DNA from 2 places in the Pseudomonas sp. TE3-3-F2023 genome. Region 1 is predicted to be linked to the other one. Evidence: predicted binding sites of a transcription regulator. Region 1 holds the regulator's gene; the other holds the start of a gene.
The links. Region 1 encodes sigma-54, which starts transcription at its own class of promoters, with help from an activator protein. Its sites were predicted from a motif close to ANTGGCATNNANNTTGCTNT; they were not measured.
Positions count from the first base shown of each region.

Region 2: flgB (flagellar basal body rod protein FlgB) is a predicted target of sigma-54. The motif match lies at 8,889-8,908, and genes of this name have one in related genera.

Region 1 covers NZ_CP145113.1:1,879,070-1,891,201, reverse strand. Annotated here, with positions in the region: gene V3314_RS08590 (ABC transporter substrate-binding protein) at 1-636, opposite strand, end outside; gene mlaD (outer membrane lipid asymmetry maintenance protein MlaD) at 646-1,131, opposite strand; gene mlaE (lipid asymmetry maintenance ABC transporter permease subunit MlaE) at 1,131-1,928, opposite strand; gene V3314_RS08575 (ATP-binding cassette domain-containing protein) at 1,928-2,737, opposite strand; gene V3314_RS08570 (KpsF/GutQ family sugar-phosphate isomerase) at 2,986-3,960, shown strand; gene V3314_RS08565 (HAD family hydrolase) at 3,973-4,497, shown strand; gene lptC (LPS export ABC transporter periplasmic protein LptC) at 4,506-5,078, shown strand; gene lptA (lipopolysaccharide transport periplasmic protein LptA) at 5,065-5,589, shown strand; gene lptB (LPS export ABC transporter ATP-binding protein) at 5,590-6,315, shown strand; gene V3314_RS08545 (RNA polymerase factor sigma-54) at 6,492-7,985, shown strand; gene raiA (ribosome-associated translation inhibitor RaiA) at 8,065-8,373, shown strand; gene ptsN (PTS IIA-like nitrogen regulatory protein PtsN) at 8,386-8,850, shown strand; gene rapZ (RNase adapter RapZ) at 8,853-9,707, shown strand; gene V3314_RS08525 (HPr family phosphocarrier protein) at 9,727-9,999, shown strand; partial or broken gene V3314_RS08520 (ZIP family metal transporter) at 10,265-10,384, opposite strand; gene V3314_RS08515 (superoxide dismutase) at 10,396-11,007, opposite strand; gene V3314_RS08510 (class II fumarate hydratase) at 11,083-12,132, opposite strand, start outside.
Region 2 covers NZ_CP145113.1:4,933,450-4,945,581, reverse strand. Annotated here, with positions in the region: gene V3314_RS22745 (3-methyl-2-oxobutanoate dehydrogenase (2-methylpropanoyl-transferring) subunit alpha) at 1-1,075, opposite strand, end outside; gene bkdR (Bkd operon transcriptional regulator BkdR) at 1,274-1,759, shown strand; gene V3314_RS22735 (hypothetical protein) at 1,784-2,368, opposite strand; gene V3314_RS22730 (MFS transporter) at 2,618-3,958, shown strand; gene V3314_RS22725 (flagellar brake protein) at 4,128-4,871, opposite strand; gene V3314_RS22720 (flagellar protein FlgN) at 4,952-5,419, opposite strand; gene flgM (flagellar biosynthesis anti-sigma factor FlgM) at 5,469-5,783, opposite strand; gene flgA (flagellar basal body P-ring formation chaperone FlgA) at 5,948-6,700, opposite strand; gene V3314_RS22705 (chemotaxis protein CheV) at 6,778-7,707, shown strand; gene cheR (protein-glutamate O-methyltransferase CheR) at 7,759-8,586, shown strand; gene flgB (flagellar basal body rod protein FlgB) at 8,955-9,365, shown strand; gene flgC (flagellar basal body rod protein FlgC) at 9,368-9,811, shown strand; gene flgD (flagellar hook assembly protein FlgD) at 9,827-10,531, shown strand; gene flgE (flagellar hook protein FlgE) at 10,563-11,918, shown strand; gene V3314_RS22675 (hypothetical protein) at 11,991-12,132, shown strand, end outside.

The DNA.
Region 1 (12,132 bases):
CTTCTCTGGCGAGTTGTCGGCGGCCTGCTTGGCCTTGGCCACTTCGCCGGCCCAGCCGTCGATGGTCTTGTCCAGGTCGTTGCCATTGCGCTGCATGGCATCGGCGAACTGGTCGCGGAACAGCTTGCCGATGTTGATGCCGTTGACGATCACGTTACGCACCTTCCATTCGCCACCCAGGTTTTCCAGAGTGTACTGAACCGGGTACACGGCGCCATTGTTGCCGGTGACCTTCATGCCTACGGAGGCACGCTTGCCGTCATCGGCCTTGGCCGGGTCCACGACGATCCCCTGGTTGTTGTACTCCAGCAGGGCGTTACCGTAGAACTGGAACAGACTGCGCTTGAAGTTTTCCTGGAAGCGCTGCATCTGCTCGGGCGTGGCCTTGCGCGAGTACTTGACGGTCATGATGCTTCTGGAAATACCGTCGGCATCGACCACGGGCGTGAGGATACGGTCAAGGGCGTCGTAGAACGCTTGCGGGTTGGACTTGTACTGCTCCTTGTTGGCCTTGAGCTCACCCAGCAGCTCTGTGGTGGTGCTCTGCACCACGTCATGCGGAGACTGCGCGGCCAGCGCCATCAGGGGGAAGGCCGCCAGCAGGACCAGCAAGCCACGTCGCAGGATCGAAATCATGGAAACTCCTTAATTAGCCGGTTGCGCTTCTTTCGGTTCCTTGCCAACGGAGTTGAGCAGGAACTTGCCAATCAGATCTTCCAGCACCAGCGCCGACTGGGTGTCATGGATGGTCCCGCCGTCCTTGAGCACTTGGTCCTCACCGCCCACGCTGATGCCGATGTACTTCTCGCCAAGCAACCCGGCCGTCAGGATCGAGGCCGTGGAGTCGGTCGGCAGGTTGTCCACCGACTTGTCCAGTTGCAGCGTCACCCGACCGGTGTAGGAATCACGGTCCAGATCGATGGCGGTAACCTTGCCGATGGTCACACCGGCCATGGTCACTTTAGCTCTGACCGTCAAACCAGCGATATTGTCGAAGTAGGCATAAACTTTATAGGTATCGCTGCTCGGGCTGGCCGACAGCCCGCTGACACGCAGGGCGAGCAGCAGCAGCGCCAGGATCCCGGCCAGGAGGAACAGGCCGACACCGATTTCCAGGGTGCGGTTTTGCATCAGAAATCTCCAAACATCAAGGCGGTCAGAATAAAGTCCAGACCCAGCACTGCCAACGAGGCATAGACCACGGTCTTGGTGGTGGCACGGCTGATCCCTTCTGAGGTGGGCTCACAGTCGTACCCCTGGAATACGGCGATCCAGGTCGTGACGAAGGCAAATACCAGGCTCTTGATCAGCCCGTTGAGCACGTCGTCGGTGAACGAAACACTGTTCTGCATGTTGGCCCAGAACGAGCCCTCGTAGACGCCCAGCCAGTCCACCGCGACCCACGAGCCACCCCAGATGCCGACCACGCTGAAAATCAGCGCCAGCAACGGCAGCGAAATGAAACCGGCCCACAGCCGCGGCGCGACGATGTACTTGAGAGGGTCGACGCCGATCATTTCAAGGCTCGACAGCTGCTCGGTGGACTTCATGTTGCCGATTTCCGCGGTGAGCGCCGAACCGGCACGGCCAGCGAACAGCAATGCCGTCACCACCGGGCCGAGCTCACGCAGCAGGGTCAGGGCGACCATCTGCCCCACCGCCTGCTCCGAGCCGTACTTGGTCAGGATGCTGAAGCCCTGCAGCGCCAGCACCATGCCGATGAACACGCCGGACACGACGATGATCGCCAGCGACAGCACGCCCACCGAGTACAGCTGCTTGGTCAGCAGCTGGAAGCCGCCACCGATGCCGCCACGGCCGATCAGTGCATGGAACAGGAACAGGCAGGAGCGCCCCAGCACCGCCAGCACGTCAATGGCCGAGCGCCCCAGCAGGCGGACACGTTCGAGTAAGGATTTTCTGCGCATCAACGCGCTCCCAGCAGGTCGGCGCGGTAGTCAGGCGCAGGGAAATGGAAAGGCACCGGGCCGTCCGGGTCGCCCTTCATGAACTGGCGAATGCGCGGGTTGTCCGAGCCCATCAGCTCGTCAGGCGTCCCCTGGCCCAGCACCTGGCCATCACCTACGACATAGATGTAGTCGGCAATGCTGGCGGTTTCCGCCAGGTCGTGGGAAACGACGATGCTGGTAATACCCAGGGCGTCGTTGAGCAGGCGGATCAGACGCACCAATACACCCATGGCGATCGGGTCCTGGCCGACGAACGGTTCGTCGTACATGAGGATCTGCGGGTCCAGCGCAATCGCCCGGGCCAACGCCACACGGCGCTTCATGCCACCGGACAGCTCGTCGGGCATCAGGTCGATGGCACCGCGCAGCCCCACGGCCTGCAGCTTCATCAACACGATATCGCGGATCATCTCGTCCGACAGCTGGGTGTGCACGCGCAGCGGGAACGCGACGTTCTCGAACACATCGAGATCGGTGAACAGCGCGCCGCTCTGGAACAGCACCCCCATTTGCTTGCGGGCGTCGAACAGGTCGCTGCGCGACAGCGTCGGCAGGTTCTGCCCGGCAACCCAGACCTCACCGCTGGAGGGGCGCAGCTGCGCGCCCATCAGGCGGAGCAATGTGGTCTTGCCGCAACCCGATGGTCCCATGATACCGGTGACCTTGCCGCGCGGGATGCGAATGTCGACATTGCTGAAAATGCTGCGCGAACCGCGTTTGAAGGTAACCCCCTTCAACTCGACCGCGTAGGCGCTATCCACACTCATCTAGACTCCTTGCTAGTGCAGCCTCGTCCTAATGGACGTCGGCCTCCATCTGGAAGGCACAAGCGCCCCAGGCAGGCCGAATAGCGGCGAACTATAGCACCGCTGACAGCACCGCCCCAAGGCCGGCTAACGAGTCGTTCAGCCCTGCGACAGGCTGACCAGACATTCACCACGGCAATCGAAAGCGTGAGGGTTTCTTTCATTGCAGCTATAATCGCCGCCTTTTCATCAGGCATTGCTTTTTCGACATGAGCCAATCCAGCGAGCTGATCCAATCCGCCCAACGCACCCTGCGCCTGGAACTCGAGGCCGTAGAGGCCCTGCTGGCGCGCATCGACGACAATTTCGTCAAGGCCTGCGAACTGATCCTGGCCAGCAAGGGCCGGGTCGTCGTGGTCGGCATGGGCAAGTCCGGGCACATCGGCAACAAGATCGCCGCCACCCTGGCCAGCACCGGCACGCCGGCGTTTTTCGTGCACCCGGCCGAAGCCAGCCATGGCGACATGGGCATGATCACCCGCGATGATGTCATCCTTGCCCTGTCGAACTCCGGCAGCACCGCCGAAATCGTCACCCTGCTGCCGCTGATCAAGCGCCTGGGCATCAAGCTGATCAGCCTGACCGGCAACCCGGACTCGCCCCTGGCCCAGGCTGCCGAGGTCAACCTCGACGCCCGCGTCGAGCAAGAGGCCTGCCCGCTGAACCTGGCACCCACCTCCTCCACCACCGCATCGCTGGTGCTGGGCGACGCGCTGGCCATTGCCCTGCTCGAAGCTCGCGGCTTCACCGCGGAAGACTTTGCCTTCTCGCACCCGGGTGGTGCTCTGGGCCGCCGCCTGCTGCTCAAGGTGGAGAACGTGATGCACGCCGGCGACGAACTGCCCCAGGTGCCCCGCGGCACCCTGCTCAAGGACGCACTCCTTGAAATGTCCCGCAAAGGCCTGGGCATGACCGTGATCGTCGAAGCCGATGGCAAGCTGGCGGGGATCTTCACCGACGGCGACCTGCGCCGCAGCCTGGACCGCAACATCGATGTCCACACCACCCTGATCGACCAGGTAATGACCGTGCACGGCAAGACGGCCCGCGCCGAAATGCTCGCGGCCGAGGCCCTGAAGATCATGGAAGACCACAAGATCGGCGCCTTGGTGGTGGTGGACCGCGAGGACCGCCCCACCGGCGCCCTGAACATGCACGACCTGCTGCGCGCCGGCGTGATGTAAAGGAGCGATGGAATGAACCAGGACCTCATGCAACGCGGCAAGAACATCAAGCTGGCAGTGTTCGACGTGGACGGCGTGCTCACCGACGGGCGCCTGTACTTCCTAGAGGACGGCAGCGAGTTCAAGACGTTCAATACCCTCGACGGCCAGGGCATCAAGATGCTCATGGCCTCGGGCGTGACCACCGCGATCATCAGCGGGCGCAAGACCCCGGTGGTCGAGCGCCGGGCGAAGAACCTCGGTATCCCGCACCTGTACCAGGGCCGCGAGGACAAACTGGTGGTGCTGGACGGCCTGCTCGCCGAACTGGGCCTGAGCTATGCTCAAGTGGCCTACCTTGGCGACGACCTGCCCGACCTGCCGGTAATCCGCCGCGTGGCCCTGGGCATGGCGGTCGCCAACGCCGCGCCGTTCGTGCGCCAACACGCCCATGGCGTGACCCAGGCACGTGGCGGCGAAGGCGCGGCCCGTGAATTCTGCGAACTGATCATGCAGGCCCAGGGCACCCTGGACGCTGCCAACGCCAACTACCTGTAAGGCTGCCCATGTTCAGCAAGAAAGCCCGCAACATTGCGCTGCTCGCGGTAATCGCCGCCCTGCTGGTGGCGATCGGCTACTGGAATGTCAGCCCGGAAAGCTTCCTCGACAAGCCGGTGGCCCAGGTCGACGAAAGCGCCATCGACTACTACGCGGTCAACGCTCACAGCCTGCAGTTCCTGCCCGATGGCAAGCTGCAGTACGAAATGACTGCCGACAAGGTCGAACACCTCAAGGCCAGCGAAATCACCCTGCTGACCACGCCGGACCTGCACCTTTACCGCGGTACCGAATACCCCTGGCACGTACAGAGCACTCGCGCCGAAGTCAACCCGGACGGCAGCGAAGTCGAACTGATCGACAACGTACGGGTCGCCCGCACCGACGAAAAGCAGCGCGAAATGATCATTACCAGCTCACGCATGACCGTGTTCCCGCAGAAGCAATATGCGCAGACCGAGCAAGCCGTTAGAATCGACGGCGCCGGTGGCACAACTACGGGCAAAGGAATGAAAGCGTATTTGAAAGAAGGCAAGATGGACTTGCTCTCTAACGTAAGAGGACAGTATGAGGCTCGTTAAAACCCTCCCCCTTTTGCTCAGCCTGAGCGCAGCACTGGGAAGCGCGAGCGCCCTCGCCCTGCCGAACGACCGTGACCAGCCTATCCGCATCCAGGCCGACAACGCCCACCTGGACGACAAGCAGGGCGTGGCCACCTACACCGGCGACGTGATCATCACCCAGGGTTCGATGATGATCAAAGGCAACACCGTGACCATCACCCGCTCCGCCTCCGGCGACATCGACGTGGTGACCTCGGTGGGCAACCTGGCCTACTTCGAGCAGCAGCAGAGCGCAGCCAAACCGGACAAGATGAAAGGCTGGGCGGTGACCATCCAGTACCAGTCGCAGAAGGACATGGTGATCCTCACCGACCGCGCCAAGGTCGAGAACGAAGGCAACACCACCGAAGGCGAGAAGATCGTCTACAACACCCAGACCCAGGTGGCAACCGCCGGTCGCGGTGGCAACGTGACCTCGCCGCGTCAGCGCATCGACATGGTGATCCAGCCCAAGAAGAAGGCCGAGTAAATGGCAACCCTCAAAGCCCAGCACCTGGCCAAGAGCTACAAGGGGCGGCAGGTCGTACGCGACGTCAGCCTGTCGATCGACAGCGGCCAGATCGTCGGTCTGCTCGGCCCCAACGGCGCCGGCAAGACCACCTGCTTCTACATGATCGTCGGCCTGGTCCAGGCCGATCAGGGGCGCGTGCTGATCGACAACCTCGATGTCAGCCACCAGCCCATGCACGGTCGCGCCCGCGCCGGCATCGGCTACCTGCCGCAGGAAGCCTCGATCTTCCGCAAGCTGTCGGTGGCCGACAACATCATGGCCATCCTCGAGACCCGCAAGGACCTCGACCGCGACGGCCGGCGCAAAGAACTGGAAAGCCTGCTGCAGGAGTTCCACATCAGCCACATTCGCGACAACCTCGGCATGAGCCTGTCCGGTGGTGAGCGCCGCCGCGTGGAAATTGCCCGCGCGCTGGCGACCGCACCCAAGTTCATCCTGCTGGACGAACCGTTTGCCGGTGTCGACCCGATCTCGGTCGGCGACATCAAGCAGATCATCCATCACCTCAAGGCCAAGGGTATCGGTGTACTGATCACCGACCACAACGTGCGTGAGACCCTGGATATCTGCGAAACCGCCTATATCGTCAACGATGGCCGGCTGATCGCTGAAGGCGACTCCGAAACCATCCTGGCCAACGACCTGGTCAAAGAGGTTTACCTGGGCCACGAGTTCCGGCTCTGACCCCGGCACGCGCCTGGAGTACTGGCAAATCGCCCTGAAGGCCGGGGTAAAGTTGTTACAGTGCTCTAGGCAAACGCTACAATTTAAGGCATAAAACTTGCTTGATCTGGCGCCCCGGCGCCCTCGTGTAGTGGATGGCGCATGCGCGCCGGCGAACAAGGTATTAAGCCCCAGCCATGAAACCATCGCTCGTCCTAAAAATGGGCCAGCAACTGACGATGACACCGCAGTTGCAACAGGCCATCCGCCTGCTCCAGCTCTCCACCCTGGACCTCCAACAGGAAATCCAGGAAGCGCTGGAGTCGAACCCGATGCTCGAACGTCAGGAAGACGGCGACGACTTCGACAATAGCGACCCGATGGCGGACAACGCCGAGAACAAGCCGGCCGCCGAAGTCCAGGACAACAGCTTCCAGGAAAGCACTACCAGTGCCGACACCCTGGAAGACGGTGAGTGGAGCGAGCGCATCCCCAACGAACTGCCGGTCGACACCGCCTGGGAAGACATCTACCAGACCAGCGCCAGCAGCCTGCCGAGCAACGACGACGACGAGTGGGACTTCACCACCCGCACATCGGCCGGCGAAAGCCTGCAAAGCCACCTGCTGTGGCAACTGAACCTGGCTCCGATGTCCGACACCGACCGCCTGATCGCCGTCACCCTGATCGACAGCATCAACGGCCAGGGTTACCTGGAAGATACCCTCGAGGAAATCTGCGCCGGTTTCGACCCGGAGCTGGATATCGAGCTGGACGAGGTCGAAGCGGTACTGCACCGCATCCAGCAGTTCGAACCAGCCGGTGTTGCCGCCCGCACCCTGGGCGAATGCCTGTTGCTGCAACTGCGCCAGCTGCCCGCCAGCACGCCGTGGATGGCCGAAGCCAAGCGCCTGGTCACCGACTTCATCGACCTGCTCGGCAGCCGTGATTACAGCCAGCTGATGCGTCGCATGAAAATCAAGGAAGACGAGCTACGCCAGGTCATCGAGCTGGTACAAAGCCTCAACCCGCGCCCCGGCTCGCAGATCGAGTCCAGCGAGCCTGAGTACGTGGTGCCCGACGTCATCGTGCGCAAGGACAGCGACCGCTGGCTGGTGGAGCTGAACCAGGAGGCCATTCCGCGCCTGCGCGTCAACCCGCAATATGCCGGTTTTGTGCGCCGGGCCGACACCAGCGCCGACAACACCTTCATGCGCAACCAGTTGCAGGAAGCGCGCTGGTTCATCAAGAGCCTGCAAAGCCGCAACGAAACCCTGATGAAGGTGGCCACGCAGATCGTCGAGCACCAGCGCGGCTTCCTCGATCACGGCGACGAAGCGATGAAGCCATTGGTGCTGCATGACATCGCCGAAGCGGTGGGCATGCACGAGTCGACCATTTCGCGGGTAACCACGCAGAAATACATGCACACGCCGCGTGGCATCTACGAACTGAAATACTTTTTCTCCAGCCACGTCAGCACCTCCGAAGGCGGAGAATGCTCGTCTACGGCGATCCGCGCGATCATCAAGAAACTGGTTGCGGCGGAAAATCAGAAAAAGCCATTGAGTGACAGCAAGATCGCTGGTTTACTGGAGGCACAAGGCATCCAGGTAGCCCGTCGCACCGTCGCCAAGTACCGCGAGTCCCTCGGCATCGCACCGTCGAGCGAGCGCAAGCGACTGATGTAGCCCCTGAGATGTGCCACAGCGTTTGTGGGGCAGGTGCAAGATCTGCCTCTTTATGCACGGGCAACAAAGGAGAAGCTGTATGCAAGTCAATATCAGTGGACAGCATGTAGAAGTCACCCAGCCACTGCGCGATTACGTGCTTGAAAAGCTCGCTCGCGTGGAAAGTCACTTCGACAAGATCACCAACGTGCAGGTCATCATGAAAGTCGAGAAGCTGCAGCAGAAGGTCGAGGCGACCTTGCAGATTCCCGGCGGCGAAGTGGTTGCCAACGCCGAACACGAAGACATGTATGCAGCGATCGACGCCTTGGCAGACAAGCTCGACCGCCAACTGAAAAAACACAAGGAAAAACAGCAAAGCCTGCTGCAAGGTGCAGCTGCCCGCTGATCCCCCTCATCCATGATCCGACTTGAAACCATCCTGACCCCCGGCCGTTCCCTCGTGAACGTGCCGGGCGGCAGCAAGAAGCGCGCCCTGGAAAAGGTCGCCACCGTCATCGCCGATCAAGTGCCCGAACTGGAGATGCAAGACGTCTTCGAAAAACTGATCGCCCGGGAAAAACTCGGCTCGACCGGTTTCGGCAACGGCATCGCCATCCCGCACTGCCGGCTTGAAGGATGTTCCGCTCCGGTCAGCGCCCTGCTGCATCTGGAAGCCCCTATCGACTACGACGCCATCGATGGCGCGCCGGTGGACCTGCTGTTCGTCCTGCTGGTGCCAGAAGCCGCCACCGATGCCCATCTGGAACTGCTGCGCCAGATTGCCAGCATGCTCGATCGCAAGGAGGTCCGTGATCGCCTGCGTGCGGCCACCAGCAGCGAGGCCCTGTTCCAGGTTGTCCTGGACGTACAGAACGAGCACTGAACATGCGCCTGATCATCGTCAGCGGCCGGTCCGGCTCCGGCAAGAGCACCGCCCTCGATGTCCTGGAAGACAACGGTTTCTACTGCATTGACAACCTGCCCGCCGGGCTGCTGCCACAACTGGCGGAAAATGCGCTGATCAATACCGAGTTGCTGCAACCCAAGGTCGCCGTGTCGATCGACGCGCGCAACCTGCCCAGCCACCTGACGCGTTTCCCCGAGTTGCTCGAAGAAGCCCGCGCTCGGCATATCCAGTGCGACGTGCTGTATCTGGATGCCGACGAAGACATGCTGCTCAAGCGCTTCTCGGAAACCCGCCGGCGCCACCCGTTGACCAACGCCAACCGCTCGCTCGCGGAAGCGATTCGGGTGGAAAGCGAATTGCTGGGGCCAATTGCAGACCTGGCCGACCTGAAGATCGACACCACCAGCCTGAACCTGTACCAGTTGCGTGATTCGATCAAGCTGCGCCTGCTCAACCAGCCCGAGCCTGGCACCGCGTTCCTGGTCGAGTCGTTCGGTTTCAAGCGCGGAATGCCGGTCGATGCAGACCTGGTGTTCGATGTGCGCTGCCTGCCCAACCCCTACTGGAAGCCCGAGCTGCGTGAGCACTCCGGCCTCGACCAACCGGTGATCGACTACCTGGCCGCACAGCCGGATGTCGAAGAGATGTTCAACGACATTTCCAGTTACCTGCTCAAGTGGCTTCCCCGCTTCGCCGCCAGCAACCGTGCCTACGTCACCATTGCCATTGGCTGCACCGGCGGTCACCACCGCTCGGTGTACATCACCGAACGCCTTGGCCAGCTGCTGCAGCAATCCCTGAAAAACGTCCAGGTCCGCCACCGCGACCTCTAGCCCAAGGATCCGCCCCACGATGCCCGCCCGTGAAATAACCATCATCAACAAGTTGGGCCTGCATGCCCGGGCGGCAGCCAAGTTCGTCGGCGTTGCCGGCCGCTTCCCCTGCCAGGTCAGGGTTGGCCGTGCGCCGGACAAGCTAGTGGATGGCAAAAGCATCATGGCGGTAATGATGCTGGCGGCCGGCAAAGGTACGCAGGTGCACCTTCATACCGAAGGTGAGCAGGACGACGATGCGATGGCAGCGCTGGTCGAGCTGATCAACAATTATTTCGACGAAGGCGAATGAATTTTGCAGGCCTGCACGGTCCGTGTGGGAACAGCTTTTCAGCACAAATCGCCTGTGCAAGCGGTACGCGTACCCGTGTGGGAGCGGCTTTAGCCGCGAAGAATCCAACGCGGTGCATGGCACCGACTTCGCCGGTGTTCGCGGCTAAAGCCGCTCCCACAAAGTCCCCGCTGATTCAATGAGTTATGTGCCGCTCCCCACAGCGAAGCCGGTGAAAACATCATCATACGGCGCAAGCCGATACACAGCCCCAAGCTGGCCAGGCAAGGTCCAACCAGGCGAAGCCGCGCGCCAATAGCAGCGCAGTGCCTGCCAGCAACAGCAAAGTCCCAAGCGCCAGCCGAAACAGGCGCACACGGCTGACAGTCATCACCTTGGAGCGCATACCGGAAAGGCTCACTTCAGGCTGTCGAGGTAGCGGCGCTCCACTTCCGACCAGTCAATGACGTTGTAGAAGGCACCGATGTATTCCGGGCGACGGTTCTGGTACTTCAGGTAGTACGCATGCTCCCACACATCCAGGCCGAGGATTGGCGTGTTGCCGTGCATCAACGGGCTGTCCTGATTGCCGCTGCTTTCCACTACGAGGGTTTTCTGCGGGGTCACGCTGAGCCAGGCCCAGCCACTACCGAAGCGGGTCAGCGCAGCCTTGGTGAAGGCCTCCTTGAAGGCATCGAAGCCGCCCAGCTGTTCCTCGATGGCCTGCGCCAGAGCGCCCTGCGGCTCTCCCCCACCCTGCGGTGACATCACGGTCCAGAACAGGCTGTGGTTGGCGTGCCCGCCGCCATGGTTGGTCACCGCACCACGCAGGAGTTCCGGTAATTGTCCGACCGCGCCGAGCAGTTTCTCCACCGGCCACTCAGCCCACTCGGTGCCTTCGATGGCGGCGTTGAGGCCATTGACGTAGGTCTGGTGATGCTTGGTGTGATGGATTTCCATGGTCTGCGCGTCGATGTGCGGTTCCAGCGCAGCGTAGGCGTAAGGCAGTGCAGGCAAGGTATGGGGCATATCGTTGAATTCCGTAGACATGGAGTAAGCGATGACCAACGCGGTCACCGCTGGCGCTTGGGCCGTGACTCGGGGTCAGATACCTCCGGCGGTGAGTTTTTCCGGGTTCAGCAACGCTTCCAGCTGGTCACGCGACAGGTCGGTGTGCTCCAGCGCCACGTCGATGATCGGGCGACCCTGCTTGTAGGCGGTCTTGGCGATTTCGGCGGCCTTCAGGTAGCCGATGATCGGGTTCAGCGCCGTGACCAGGATCGGGTTGCGCGCCAGGGCTTCCTTGAGCTTGCTTTCGTTGACCTTGAAGCTGGCGATGGCCTTGTCGGCCAGCAGGCGGCTGACGTTGGCCATCAGCTCGATGCTTTCCAGCAGGTTGCGGGCGATCACCGGCAGCATCACGTTCAGCTCGAAGTTGCCGGACTGGCCAGCGATGGCGATGGTGGCGTCATTGCCGATCACTTGGGCGGCGACCATGGCAGTGGCTTCCGGAATCACCGGATTGACCTTGCCCGGCATGATCGAAGAGCCCGGCTGCAGGCCTTGCAGCTCGATTTCGCCCAGCCCGGCCAGCGGGCCGGAGTTCATCCAGCGCAGGTCATTGGCGATCTTCATCAGCGCCACGGCGGCAGTCTTGAGCTGGCCAGACAGGGCCACGGCGGTGTCCTGCGAGCCGATCAGGGCGAACAGGTTCTGCCCGGGGGTGAACTCGACCTGGGTCAGGCTGCTGAGCTGGCGGGCAAAACCGGCAGCGAACTGCGGGTGGGCGTTGATGCCGGTACCCACGGCGGTGCCACCCTGGGCCAGCGCCTGCAGGTTTGGCAGGGTCGCTTCGATGTGAGCCTTGGCGCCATTGATCTGCGCCGCCCAGCCATCCAGCACCTGGCTCATGCGCACTGGCATGGCATCCATCAGGTGGGTGCGGCCGGTCTTCACGTACTGATGCACCTGCGCCGACTTGGCCTCGATCACCTGCACCAGGTGCGCCAGGGCTGGCAGCAGCTGCTCGTGCAGGGCCAGCGCGGCGCTGACGTGAATGGTGGTCGGGATGATGTCGTTGCTGCTCTGGCCGCAGTTGACGTGGTCGTTGGCGTTGACGGCCTCACCCAGCACGCGGCTGGCCAGAGTGGCGAT
Region 2 (12,132 bases), 2.7 Mb from region 1:
CAGTGGTGGCCTGGTGCTCTTCCTCGGACCAGTGGCCGATCTTGATCAGGTGCTGCTTCAGGCGGGCGATCGGGTCGCCGAGCGGGAAGTGGCTCCAGTCATCGGCCGGGCGGTACTTAGACGGGTCGTCCGAAGTGGAATGCGGGCCGGCACGGTAGGTGACCCATTCGATCAGGCTCGGGCCCAGGCCGCGACGGGCGCGTTCTGCGGCCCAGCGCGAAGCGGCGTACACGGCGACGAAGTCGTTGCCGTCAACCCGTAGCGAGGCAATGCCGCAACCCACGCCACGGCCGGCGAAGGTGGTCGACTCGCCACCGGCGATGGCCTGGAAGGTGGAGATCGCCCACTGGTTGTTGACCACGTTGAGGATCACCGGGGCACGGTACACGTGGGCGAAGGTGAGGGCGGTGTGGAAGTCCGACTCGGCGGTTGCGCCGTCGCCGATCCATGCCGAGGCGATCTTGGTATCGCCCTTGATCGCCGAGGCCATGGCCCAGCCGACCGCCTGCACGAACTGGGTCGCCAGGTTGCCGCTGATGGTGAAGAAGCCGGCCTCGCGTACCGAATACATGATCGGCAGCTGGCGGCCCTTGAGCGGGTCGCGCTCGTTGGACAGCAGCTGGCAGATCATCTCGACCAGCGACACGTCGCGGGCCATCAGGATGCTTTGCTGGCGGTAGGTGGGGAAGCACATGTCGGTGCGGTTCAGGGCCAGGGCCTGGCCGCTGCCGATGGCCTCTTCACCCAGGCTCTGCATGTAGAAGGACATCTTCTTCTGGCGCTGGGCGACTACCATGCGGCTGTCGAAAATCCGCGTCTTGAGCATGGCGCGCATGCCCTGGCGGAGAACTTGCGGGTCGATGTCTTCGGCCCACGGGCCTTGCGCGTCGCCTTGCTCGTCGAGCACGCGGATCAGGCTGTAGGACAGGTCCGCGGTGTCGGCAGCGTCGACATCGACTGGCGGTTTACGGGCTTGACCTGCATCGTTCAGGCGCAGGTAGGAGAAATCGGTCTGGCAGCCTGGCCGGCCGGTAGGCTCGGGCACATGCAAACGCAGGGGGGCGTACTCGTTCATGCTTTTTACGCTCGCTCGGGTATTTGTTTTTGTGAGCTCTGAAGCGGCCGCCGCTGAGTACCGGCTTGTGACTGGTAGGTCAGCGTCCCTTACATCTTAGTGGGCCAGCAGGAGAATTTTTCTCTCAAGTTGATTGCCTTTGCCGAGCAGGGCAGATAAACATTCCGCATAAACACAAAAAACCGGTGATTTTGTCTCATGCGCAAACTCGATCGTACCGATATCGGCATTCTCAACAGCTTGCAAGAAAATGCCCGCATCACCAACGCCGAGCTGGCCCGCTCGGTGAACCTGTCCCCCACACCCTGCTTCAACCGAGTGCGGGCCATGGAAGAACTGGGGGTGATCCGCCAGCAGGTGACCTTGCTGTCGCCCGAGGCGCTGGGGCTGGACGTGAACGTGTTCATCCATGTGAGCCTGGAAAAACAGGTCGAGCAGTCGTTGCACCGTTTCGAGGAAGAAATTGCCGAACGGCCAGAAGTGATGGAGTGTTACCTGATGACGGGCGATCCGGACTACCTGTTGCGGGTACTGCTGCCCAGCATCCAGGCGCTGGAACGGTTCCTGGATTACCTGACTCGGTTGCCAGGGGTGGCCAACATCCGTTCCAGTTTTGCCTTGAAGCAGGTGCGCTACAAGACGGCCTTGCCGCTGCCGGCCAATGGCATGACCTTGCGGGAGTAGCCGTCCGAGTACTGCGCTTGCTGGTCAGGTCAGCTGAATATCGCGCAGGAAGAATTCGAGCACGTCACCGGTACGCTCGCCGGCGTTGAGGTAGTACTGACGGCCCAGGTCAAGTACCGGGACATCGTCCGAGAGCGACTCCGCAACACGGTAGCCGTTCATGTCCCGCAGGTAGAAGGGAATAAGGCCGGCGCTCTCCACTGTGCCGTCCCATGGCTGGAGCGTTTCGATTTTCCAGTAAGGCCGGGTACGTAGCAGGTTGTACGGATGTGGGGCGTTGAGCACATCCCGGACCCGCCCGGCCACATGCGTACCATACAGGCCTAGCCAGCCATTGGAATTGCTTTCAAGCCTGGCGCCAATATAGGCCCAGTGTTCTGCGCAGGTAATGTAGTAGTGCGTGCGGTTTTCACGGTGTTCGATGAATTCGAAATGGAATGCAAGTCGTTGGAATTGATTCGCGCTGCGTGGCACGCTCCTGCGCGCGGCTGTCGTGCACAGCCAGCCGTCTTCATCCAGGCCAAGCACTGGGTGTACGTTGTTGTCTGCAACAACGATCTGGCCACGGTGGACGTTAGAAAGTGTAGCGGTGAAATTTGCCCTTATCATGTAAGTCTCCGATGATTGCTGAGGCGGTAGCCCAGGCTAAGGTACTGCCTGTCGACTTGGGACATGGATGCGTTTCAGCCAACGGAAGGGGGTGCCTGTCAGTCTGCTTACAGGCCTGATCGCGACATGACCTGCACCGGACGCGCCCCGGCAACAGCATTTTACCCGCCAATGCACTCATTCCCTGGCATTTGCCCTTATGCTTGGCTGCAACCCATCGCCACCTGACCCGGGAGCCGCAAGGGACTTATGCGAAATATCTGGAAGCCGTTTCAGTCGTTGTATTTCGCCGCGCTGATGATGTTGATCGGCTCGGGCCTGCTCAGTACCTACCTGGCCCTGCGCCTGGCAGCCGATCATGTCGACAGCCTGTGGGTGGGTGCCTTGATGGCGGCCAACTACTTCGGCCTGGCAGTAGGCGGCAAGGTCGGCCACCGGTTGATTGGCCGGGTAGGGCACATTCGCGCCTATGCCACTTGCGCCGGCATCGTCGGCGCGGCGGTGCTCGGCCATGGTCTGACCAGCTGGTTGCCGGCTTGGGTCGGGCTGCGGATGATCGTCGGCCTGGGGATGATGTGTCAGTACATGGTCATCGAGAGCTGGCTGAACGAGCAGGCTGATGTGAAGCATCGCGGCGCGGTATTCAGCGGCTACATGATCGCCTCGTACCTGGGCCTGGTGCTCGGCCAGCTGATCCTGGTGGTGCACCCACAGCTTGGCCTGGAGTTGCTGATGCTGGTGGCCATGTGTTTCACCCTGTGCCTGGTACCGGTCGCGATGACCCGGCGCATTCACCCGGCGCCGTTGCGCCCGGCACCCATGGAGCCGAAGTTCTTCATCAAGCGCGTGCCGCAGTCGCTCAGCACGGTGCTGGGTTCGGGGCTTATCGTCGGCTCGTTCTATGGCCTGGCGCCTTTGTATGCCTCCAGCCAGGGCATGACTACCGAGCAGGTTGGTCTGTTCATGGGTAGCTGCATTTTTGCCGGCCTGTTGGTGCAGTGGCCGCTGGGCTGGTTGTCTGACCGCTATGATCGGGCCGTGCTGATCCGCAGCGTGGCGGTGGGGTTGGCGCTGGCCTCGGCGCCGCTGGCAATGTTGCCCAGCGTGCCGCTGGAGTTGCTGTTTGGAATAGGCTTCGTGATTTCGTTGCTGCAATTCTGCCTGTATCCGCTGGCTGTGGCGTTTTCCAACGACCATGTGGAAAGCGAACGGCGGGTGTCGCTGACCGCGATGCTGCTGGTGACCTACGGCGTGGGCGCGTGTATCGGGCCGCTGGCCGCAGGTGTGCTGATGAAGGTGCTGGGCCCGCAGATGCTGTATGCCTTCTTCGTGTTCTTTGCCCTGGTGCTGGTGTGGCGCATCCGGCCGAAGGCGGTTACCGGGCTGCATCAGGTGCAGGATGCACCTTTGGGCCACGTTGCCATGCCGGCTGCAGGTTCACCGTTGTCGGCGGCGCTGGACCCACGGGTGGATGAGCAGACGGTGCAGGAGGTAATGCAGGCGCCGGTGGCGGCGGAGGATACCGAGGCGGAAGAGAAGGGGGCTGACAAGCAGCCTGAGCCGGAAGGTGAGGTCAGCAAGTCGGTGTAGATCTATGCCGGCATCTTCGCGGGTGAACCCGCTCCCACAGGAAGCCGCGCCGGGCTCAAGGCATGCGCTGTACCTGTGGGAGCGGGCGAGCCCGCGAAGAGGCCGGCAGAGGAGACGCACCAATGACAACGCCACCTTGATAGGTGGCGTTTTTGTACTCGATCGACAATCAATAGTCGTCTTTGTCGAACCGCCGCGCTTCACGCTGCAACTGGTACACGAAGCTCTCGACCTTGCGCTGCGCCTGCCCGTTGAGGTTGTGGAAGCGCACCCCGGCAAAGGTAGTGTTGATCCGCTCTTCGTAGTGCAGGTGACGCAGTTCGACCATGGTGTCGACCAGGCCCAGCGGGTTACCCGCCTTGAATCGCTCGTACACCTGGCCCAGTTGCAGGCGATCTTCGACATTGCCTTCGAAGCGCAGCTTGCAGCCGGTGGCGGAGATGTCCAGCAGCTTGCCACGCAGGGCGCCGTTGCCCTTGAGGTGGGTACCATCAAGGATGATATCGACCAGCTGCGACAGCTTCAGCGCGGCACGGAAGGCGTTGCGGCGCTGGTGGTAGGTCATTTCCTGGGGCATGGCGCCGCGGTAGCAACGGTGGCCGTCGACTTCGCTGATCTTCAGCTCGTGGTTACAGTCCCAGGCGATACGCACGCCATCGTGGAAGCCTTCGACGCGAAAGTGTTCGCCGTTCTCGATGAACTTCTCACCGTCGCGCGGGATCATCTCGTCCAGCGCCAAGGTGTTGCTTTCACGGTCCACGTGCACCACGTAGCTCTGGAAGCGCTGGCTGCGGTCGTGGAAGGTGATGATCAGAGGGTCATGGCTTTCCTGCAGCTGCCGCAAGTTGGCCGCAATCTCCAAAGGGGTGTTCAGCACCTTTGGCGGCTGCGGGGCATCGGATTCATTGAACACGGCTTATCGTTCTCCAGGCAAAAGCGACACACGCAATTAACGGCATTTTGCCAGTATGTTCCGTGCCTTGATAGAAAAAATCACACTTGGCTGAGCGCCCGTGGCTTGGCCAGTGGCGAGGTGCTGCCGCGGCTGTCGTAGAGCGAAGGGGCTTCGCCGCCCATGAGGATCCGGATCTGGTTGTTGGTGACGTGTTGCTGCACCTGGATGATCCGGCCATTGGTCTCGTTGAGCTGCTGGCAGGCTTGCATCAGCTGGCTGATCACATCGAGTTGTTGCAGTAGCAGCTCACCGTTCGGCGATTGTGCCGCCACGGCTTCCACTCCGGCGCGATCAGGGCTCAGGCCAAGGCTGGCAAGCAGGTTGTTGCGCCGCAGGCCTTGCTGCTCCAGCAGCACGATCAAAGACTGCTTGCGGGCCAGGATGTTCTCCAGTGGCGCCATGTCGCGGCCATGCAGGGCGATCGCTTCTTTTTGCAGAAGCTCCAGCAGTTCCTGCATGGGGGCAATGTCATCTTCGATCAGTTGCAGCAAGGTGGTGTCGTGCATGGCTAACTCTTGGCTTTTCTAGCGTCCATGAAGTCAGCGCGCCGAACGGTCAGCGCTGGGCTTCGAAATCGAGCAGTTTGCTGGCGACCCGGCCGGCATCGACCTGGTAGCTGCCGTCGGCGATCGCCTGTTTCAACTGGGCCACACGGGCACTGTTGACCACCGGCTCGTCGCGCAGCTTGTCGCTGATCTTCTGCAACTGCTGGGCCTCTTGGCTGAGGTGTACCGCTTCTCCGCTGGCGCTGGTGGCGGTTGCCGCTTCCTGGCTGGCTGCCGGTTTTTCGGCGCTGCCGCTCGCGGTGTTGCCGCGCACGCCGCCCGTTACGGACGGAGAGTTATTCAAACGACTGAAGTCGATGACCATGATCAGAAACCTCTGGGTATTTGGACGCTTGCCTTGTTTTCGGCCAACCCGAAAGAAACTTTAGGCACAAATGCATAGCCGCCTGTCAGCAAGCTCGCGAACCCGTTTTCTGACACAGTTTAGGAAAAGCGGTTCCTCACCGCCAGCGCAAATCAATGGGCTGGCTACATACTTACCTCGACCTGGCCGGGGCCGGTCACCCTGGCTTTGATTACCCGTTTGGAATTGAGATTGCGCACCCGGATCTGTTCGCTCAGGCCGCCCTTGCTCAGGGCTTCTCCGGGCATGCGCACACTCAGGCTGCCACTGCGGGCGATGATCACCACGTGGTCGCCCTTGCGCACCACCTCGGCCTGTTCCAGGTGTTGCGGGGTGAGTACCTGGTCGATCACCGTGGGGCGCAGCATCTTCATGCCCACCGCCTGTTCCAGTTCGGTCAAAAAGCCTTGGCCCAGGGTGCCGACATCGCGCTCGCGCAGGGCCACGTCGCCTTCGCCCACCACGTTGTCGCGCTTGAGCGGCCGGGTCACCACGACCACATCGCGGAACAGCCGCACGGTGGCCGGCACGAATACGGTCCATGGCGCAGTGCCTTCGCAGCGGACCTTTACCGTGACGCGGCCCAGCGGCTGGGCCGGGCTTTCCAGCGAGGCGTCCAGCTGCTGGCTGCACAGCGGCATGCGCAGGCGCGGGTCCAGTGGGTTGACCTGGATCTCGTAACGGCCGGCGGTCTGGGTGGTGGCCAGATAATCTTCGACGCTGAATTCAAGAAACCCTTGAGTGACACCGATAAGCTGTTCAGGCAAGGTAAACGCGTCCGCTACCGTGCGAGCGCCGGGCACCATCAGGCACAGCATGGCCAGCGAGCCAGTCAGCAGGCGTGTCAATCGTCGGAAAAATGTCGTTTTCGTGTACATGGCGCTCAAAAAAGCAAAGCCCGTGCCGACTCGCTACCTGAGTTGCAACGAAAGGCTGAAACATAAAGGAGTCTGGCATGGCAGGTGTTATGGATTCGGTCAACCAGCGCACGCAGCTGGTGGGGCAGAATCGCCTGGAATTGCTGCTGTTCCGCCTCAATGGCGAGCAGCTTTACGGCATCAACGTATTCAAGGTCAGGGAGGTGCTGCAATGCCCTGCGCTGACCCTGCTGCCCAAGGCGCACCCGGTGGTGCGCGGTGTTGCCAATATTCGCGGGGCGACCATCCCGATCCTCGACCTGTCGATGGCCACCGGGTTGCGGCCGCTGCAGGAAGACACGCGCAACAGTTTCGTGATCATCACCGAGTACAACACCAAGACCCAGGGCTTCCTGGTGCACTCGGTGGAGCGCATCGTCAACATGAACTGGGAAGAAATCCATCCGCCACCCAAGGGCACCGGCCGTGACCACTACCTGACGGCGGTCACCCGGGTGGACAACCGCATGGTCGAGATCATCGATGTGGAGAAGGTGCTGGCCGAAGTGGCGCCGTCGTCCGAATCGGTGTCGGCCGGGGTGATCGATGCCGAGGTGCAGGACAAGGCCGTGCTGTTGCGGGTGCTCACCGTCGACGATTCGTCGGTGGCGCGCAAGCAGGTCAGCCGCTGCCTGCAGACCGTGGGGGTCGAGGTGGTAGCGCTCAACGACGGCCGTCAGGCCCTGAACTACCTGCGCCAGCTGGTGGATGAGGGCAAGAAGCCGGAAGAAGAGTTCCTGATGATGATCTCGGACATTGAAATGCCGGAAATGGACGGTTATACGCTGACGGCGGAGATCCGCAGCGATCCGCGCATGCAAAAATTGCACATCTGCCTGCATACTTCGCTTTCCGGGGTGTTCAACCAGGCGATGGTCAAGAAGGTCGGTGCCGATGACTTCCTGGCCAAGTTCAAGCCGGACGACCTGGCCCAGCGGGTAGTCGACCGGATCAAGGCAGCGCATTGAAGCAGCCGGGGGCAGGCCCCCGGCACCAGTGATTTAAAAGAGGCGGCAGTAGTGTCTACGGGTAATTTGGATTTCGAACAGTTCCGGGTCTTCCTGGAGAAAGCCTGTGGCATCCTGCTGGGCGAGAATAAGCAGTACCTGGTCTCCAGCCGTCTCAACAAGCTGATGGAGCAACAGGGCATCAAGAGCCTGGGCGAGCTGGTTCAGCGGATCCAGGCCCAGCCGCGCGGCGGCTTGCGTGAGCAGGTGGTCGATGCCATGACCACCAACGAGACCCTGTGGTTTCGCGATACCTATCCGTTCGAGGTACTGAAGAACAAGGTCATACCCGAGTTCATCCGCAACAACCCCGGCCAGCGCCTGCGCATGTGGTCGGCGGCCTGTTCGTCGGGGCAGGAGCCGTATTCCATCTCGATGGCCATCGACGAATTCGAGCGCAGCAACCTCGGCCAGTTGAAGATGGGCGCGCAGATCGTTGCCACCGACCTGTCCGGCACGATGTTGACCAACTGCAAGACCGGCGAGTACGACAGCCTGGCGATTGCCCGTGGCTTGTCCCAGGAGCGCCTGCAGCGCTACTTCGACACCAAGGGGGCGGGGCGCTGGGCAGTCAAGCCTGCGATTCGCAGCCGCGTCGAGTTCCGCTCGTTCAACCTGCTCGACAGCTATGCCAGCCTGGGCAAGTTCGATGTGGTGTTCTGCCGTAACGTGCTGATCTACTTCTCGGCGCAGGTGAAGAAGGACATCCTGTTGCGTATCCACAGTACCTTGAAGCCGGGCGGGTATCTGTTCCTCGGGGCTTCCGAGGCGCTGAACGGGCTGCCGGACCATTACCAGATGGTGCAGTGCAGCCCGGGAATCATCTACCAGGCGAAGTAAGCACAAAGGCCGGCAGCGAAAGTTGCCGGCCTTTTTGTTTGCCTGTGCCGGCCTCTTCGCGGGCATGCCCGCTCCCACAGGTACCGCGCCGACCTTGAAAGCTGTGCAGAACCTTGTGGGAGCGGGTTTACCCGCGAAGAGGCCGGCACAGGAGAAATGCTGACGTCAATTTTTTGTTTTGCCGCTTTTGCCGCCCGGCAATTGCCGCTTTCGCCGCCCAAGGCGGAAGGCCTTTGCCGCTTTTCTGGCATCACTCTGACAGCATCTCGCCCTGCAAGCCCGTATTTCCGGGGTTTCTGTTGGTTGGCACAGCACTTGCTATACCTTGCCCAACGATATTCCGGTCAACCTCCGAAGGTTTCCCCGACATGAGCATCAGTTTCGACAAGGCGCTTGGTATTCACGAAAAGGCCCTGGGCTTCCGCGCTCAGCGTGCCGAAGTGCTGGCCAACAACATCGCCAACGCCGACACGCCCAACTACAAGGCGCGCGACATGGACTTCGCCTCGGTGCTCGCTGCCGAAAGCGACAAGCAGCAAAGCGGCGGCCGTTTCAGCCTGGATCGTACCAACAGTCGTCATATCGAGGCCGAGGGCCTGGCCATGGCTGACGATACCCTCAAGTACCGCACGCCAACGCAGCCGTCGATCGACCAGAACACCGTGGACGCGCAGATCGAGCAATCGAACTACACCGAAAACGCCGTCGGCTTCCAGGCCAGCTTCACCTTGCTCAACAGTAAATTCAAAGGGCTGGTTTCGGCCCTGCGGGGAGAATGACCATGTCCCTTTCCAGTGTCTTCAATATTGCCGGTAGCGGCATGAGTGCGCAGAACACGCGCCTGAACACCGTTGCTTCCAACATCGCCAACGCCGAGACCGTTTCCTCGAGCATCGATCAGACCTACCGCGCCCGCCACCCGGTGTTCGCCACCACCTTCCAGGACGCGCAGGCCGGCGGCAGCCAGTCGCTGTTCGAAGACCAGGGCGAGGCAGGGCAGGGCGTGCAGGTAAAAGGCATCGTCGAGGACCAGAGCAACCTGGAGGCCCGTTACGAGCCCAACCACCCGGCGGCGAACAAGGATGGCTACGTCTACTACCCGAACGTCAACGTGGTTGAGGAGATGGCTGACATGATCTCCGCCAGCCGCGCGTTCCAGACCAATGCCGAGCTGATGAACACGGCCAAGGCCATGATGCAGAAGGTCCTGACCCTCGGTCAGTGATAAGGAAACCAGACCATGGCAATCGATACCAACGGTGTGAACCTCAATGACGTGCTGGCGGCGTCGGGTGTAGGTACCAACACCAAGAAGACCACGGACACCGCATCCAAGACCGGCAACGACTCGCTCGGCAAGGACGCGTTCCTGCAATTGCTGGTCACCCAGATGCAGCACCAGAACCCGCTGGACCCACAGGATAACGGTGAATTCGTTGCCCAGTTGGCGCAGTTCAGCAGCCTGGAAGGCATTACCTCGCTGAACGAATCGGTCAACTCCATCACCAGCGCCATGGCCTCGTCCCAGGCCCTGCAGGCGTCGTCGCTGGTCGGGCGTTCGGTGGTGGTGCAGAACGACAAGGCCGTGGTCGACACCGCAGAAAGCTTCAATGCGCAGTTCGTCGTACCACAAGCCATCGGTGAAGCGAAGATCACCATCAAGGACAAGGACGGCAATACCGTCAAGACCATCGAGCTGGGTGAGCAGAAAGCCGGTTACGCCGACTTCATCTGGGACGGTACCAACAACAGTGGCGAAAAAGTCGACCCTGGTACCTACACCTTCACTGCCACCACCACGGTGGATGGCAAGTCGGTGCAGATGAATACGCTGTTGCCAGCCAAGGTGACCAGCGTCAGTTTCAGCGCCGCCGGCGAAATGGTGCTCAACCTCGCCGGTGTCGGCAAAGTGTCCCTCTCCGACGTGCAAACCATCGGTATCTAAGGCCCGCTAGAGCGGCAAAAGGAGCGAATTCATGTCTTTCAATATCGGCCTTAGCGGTCTGTACGCAGCAAACAAGCAATTGGATGTCACTGGCAACAACATCGCCAACGTCAACACCAACGGCTTCAAGTCGTCGCGTGCCGAGTTCGCCGATGTCTATGCAGGTTCCAACCGCCTGGGCGTGGGCAAGAACCAGGTAGGTAACGGCGTGCGCCTGGCAGCAGTTTCCCAGCAGTTCACCCAGGGTGACGTCAATACCACCGGCAACGTGCTGGACATGGGGATTCAGGGGCAGGGCTTCTTCGTGCTGTCTGATAACGGCTCGCGCGTGTACACCCGTGCCGGTGCTTTCCAGGCCAGCAAGGACAACTTCGTGGTTACCTCGGACGGCCTGCGCCTGCAGGGCTATGCCGCCGACTCGACTGGCAAGATCCAGAAGGGTGTGCTGACCGATCTGCAGATCGATACGTCGTCGCTGCAGCCAAAGGCAACGTCCCTGATCGACCAGGGCATCAACCTGAACTCTTCGGCCGCCGACATTCCGTTGGAAGTGGACGATGGCACGGGCGCGATGGTGCCGAACCTGCCGTTCGATCCTTCCGATCAGACGACTTACACCAAGTCTTTCCCGACCAAGGTGTACGACAGCCAGGGTAACGAGCACACCATGGAGCAGTTCTATCGCAAGACTGGCACCAATGAGTGGACCATGTACACCCTGGTCGATGGGCGCAACCCGTTTTCGCCATCCTCCACCGCGCCGCTGACTGGCACCATCAGCTTCAACAGCGATGGTTCGGTCAAGAGCATGACTGCGGACAATACCGGCCACCCGGCGGGCTCGTCGTTCACCGTGACCAACAACACCTTCACCATGACTGGCTGGGTGCCGGCGGTTGAAGATTCTGCGGGTAACTGGATCTCCAACGGCGCGGTGGGCAATGCCGATGGCATGCGCCTGGCGATGAACAGCACCACCTCCTACAACACCGAGACCGCGCGCATGTCGCAGTCCCAGGACGGCTACGCGACCGGTATCCTGTCGAGCCTGAGCATCGACTCGACGGGTGTGCTGTTCGCCAGCTTCAGCAACCAGCAATCCCGCGCCATTGGCCAGGTGGCCCTGGCCAGCTTCGCCAACGAGCAGGGCCTGCAGCAGATTGGTGGTACCCGCTGGACCGAAACCTACACGTCCGGTATCCCGGGCATCGATGCGCCGAAGACAGGTACCCTGGGCAGCGTCGAGTCCAACGCGCTGGAAGGCTCGAACGTGAACCTGACGCAGGAGCTGGTAGAGCTGATCAAGGCGCAGAGCAACTACCAGGCGAACGCCAAGACTATCTCCACTGAAAGCACCATCATGCAGACCGTCATCCAGATGGCCTGATGGTCGCTGGCTGAGTGCATGTGGGCGAACCCCTTTGTCATGAAGGGGTTCGTCGTCTTTGCCGGAGGGGTCATGAAAAGGCTGGTTGTCACATTGGTCGCTGCTTTTTGCCTGTACCAGGCCCAGGCCGGTACCGCGCCCTGGTGGCGCTGGGAAAGCCAGGTGGATGGGCGCCTGGTCTGCTCGCAATGGCCGCCGGGGGAGGGCTGGAAGA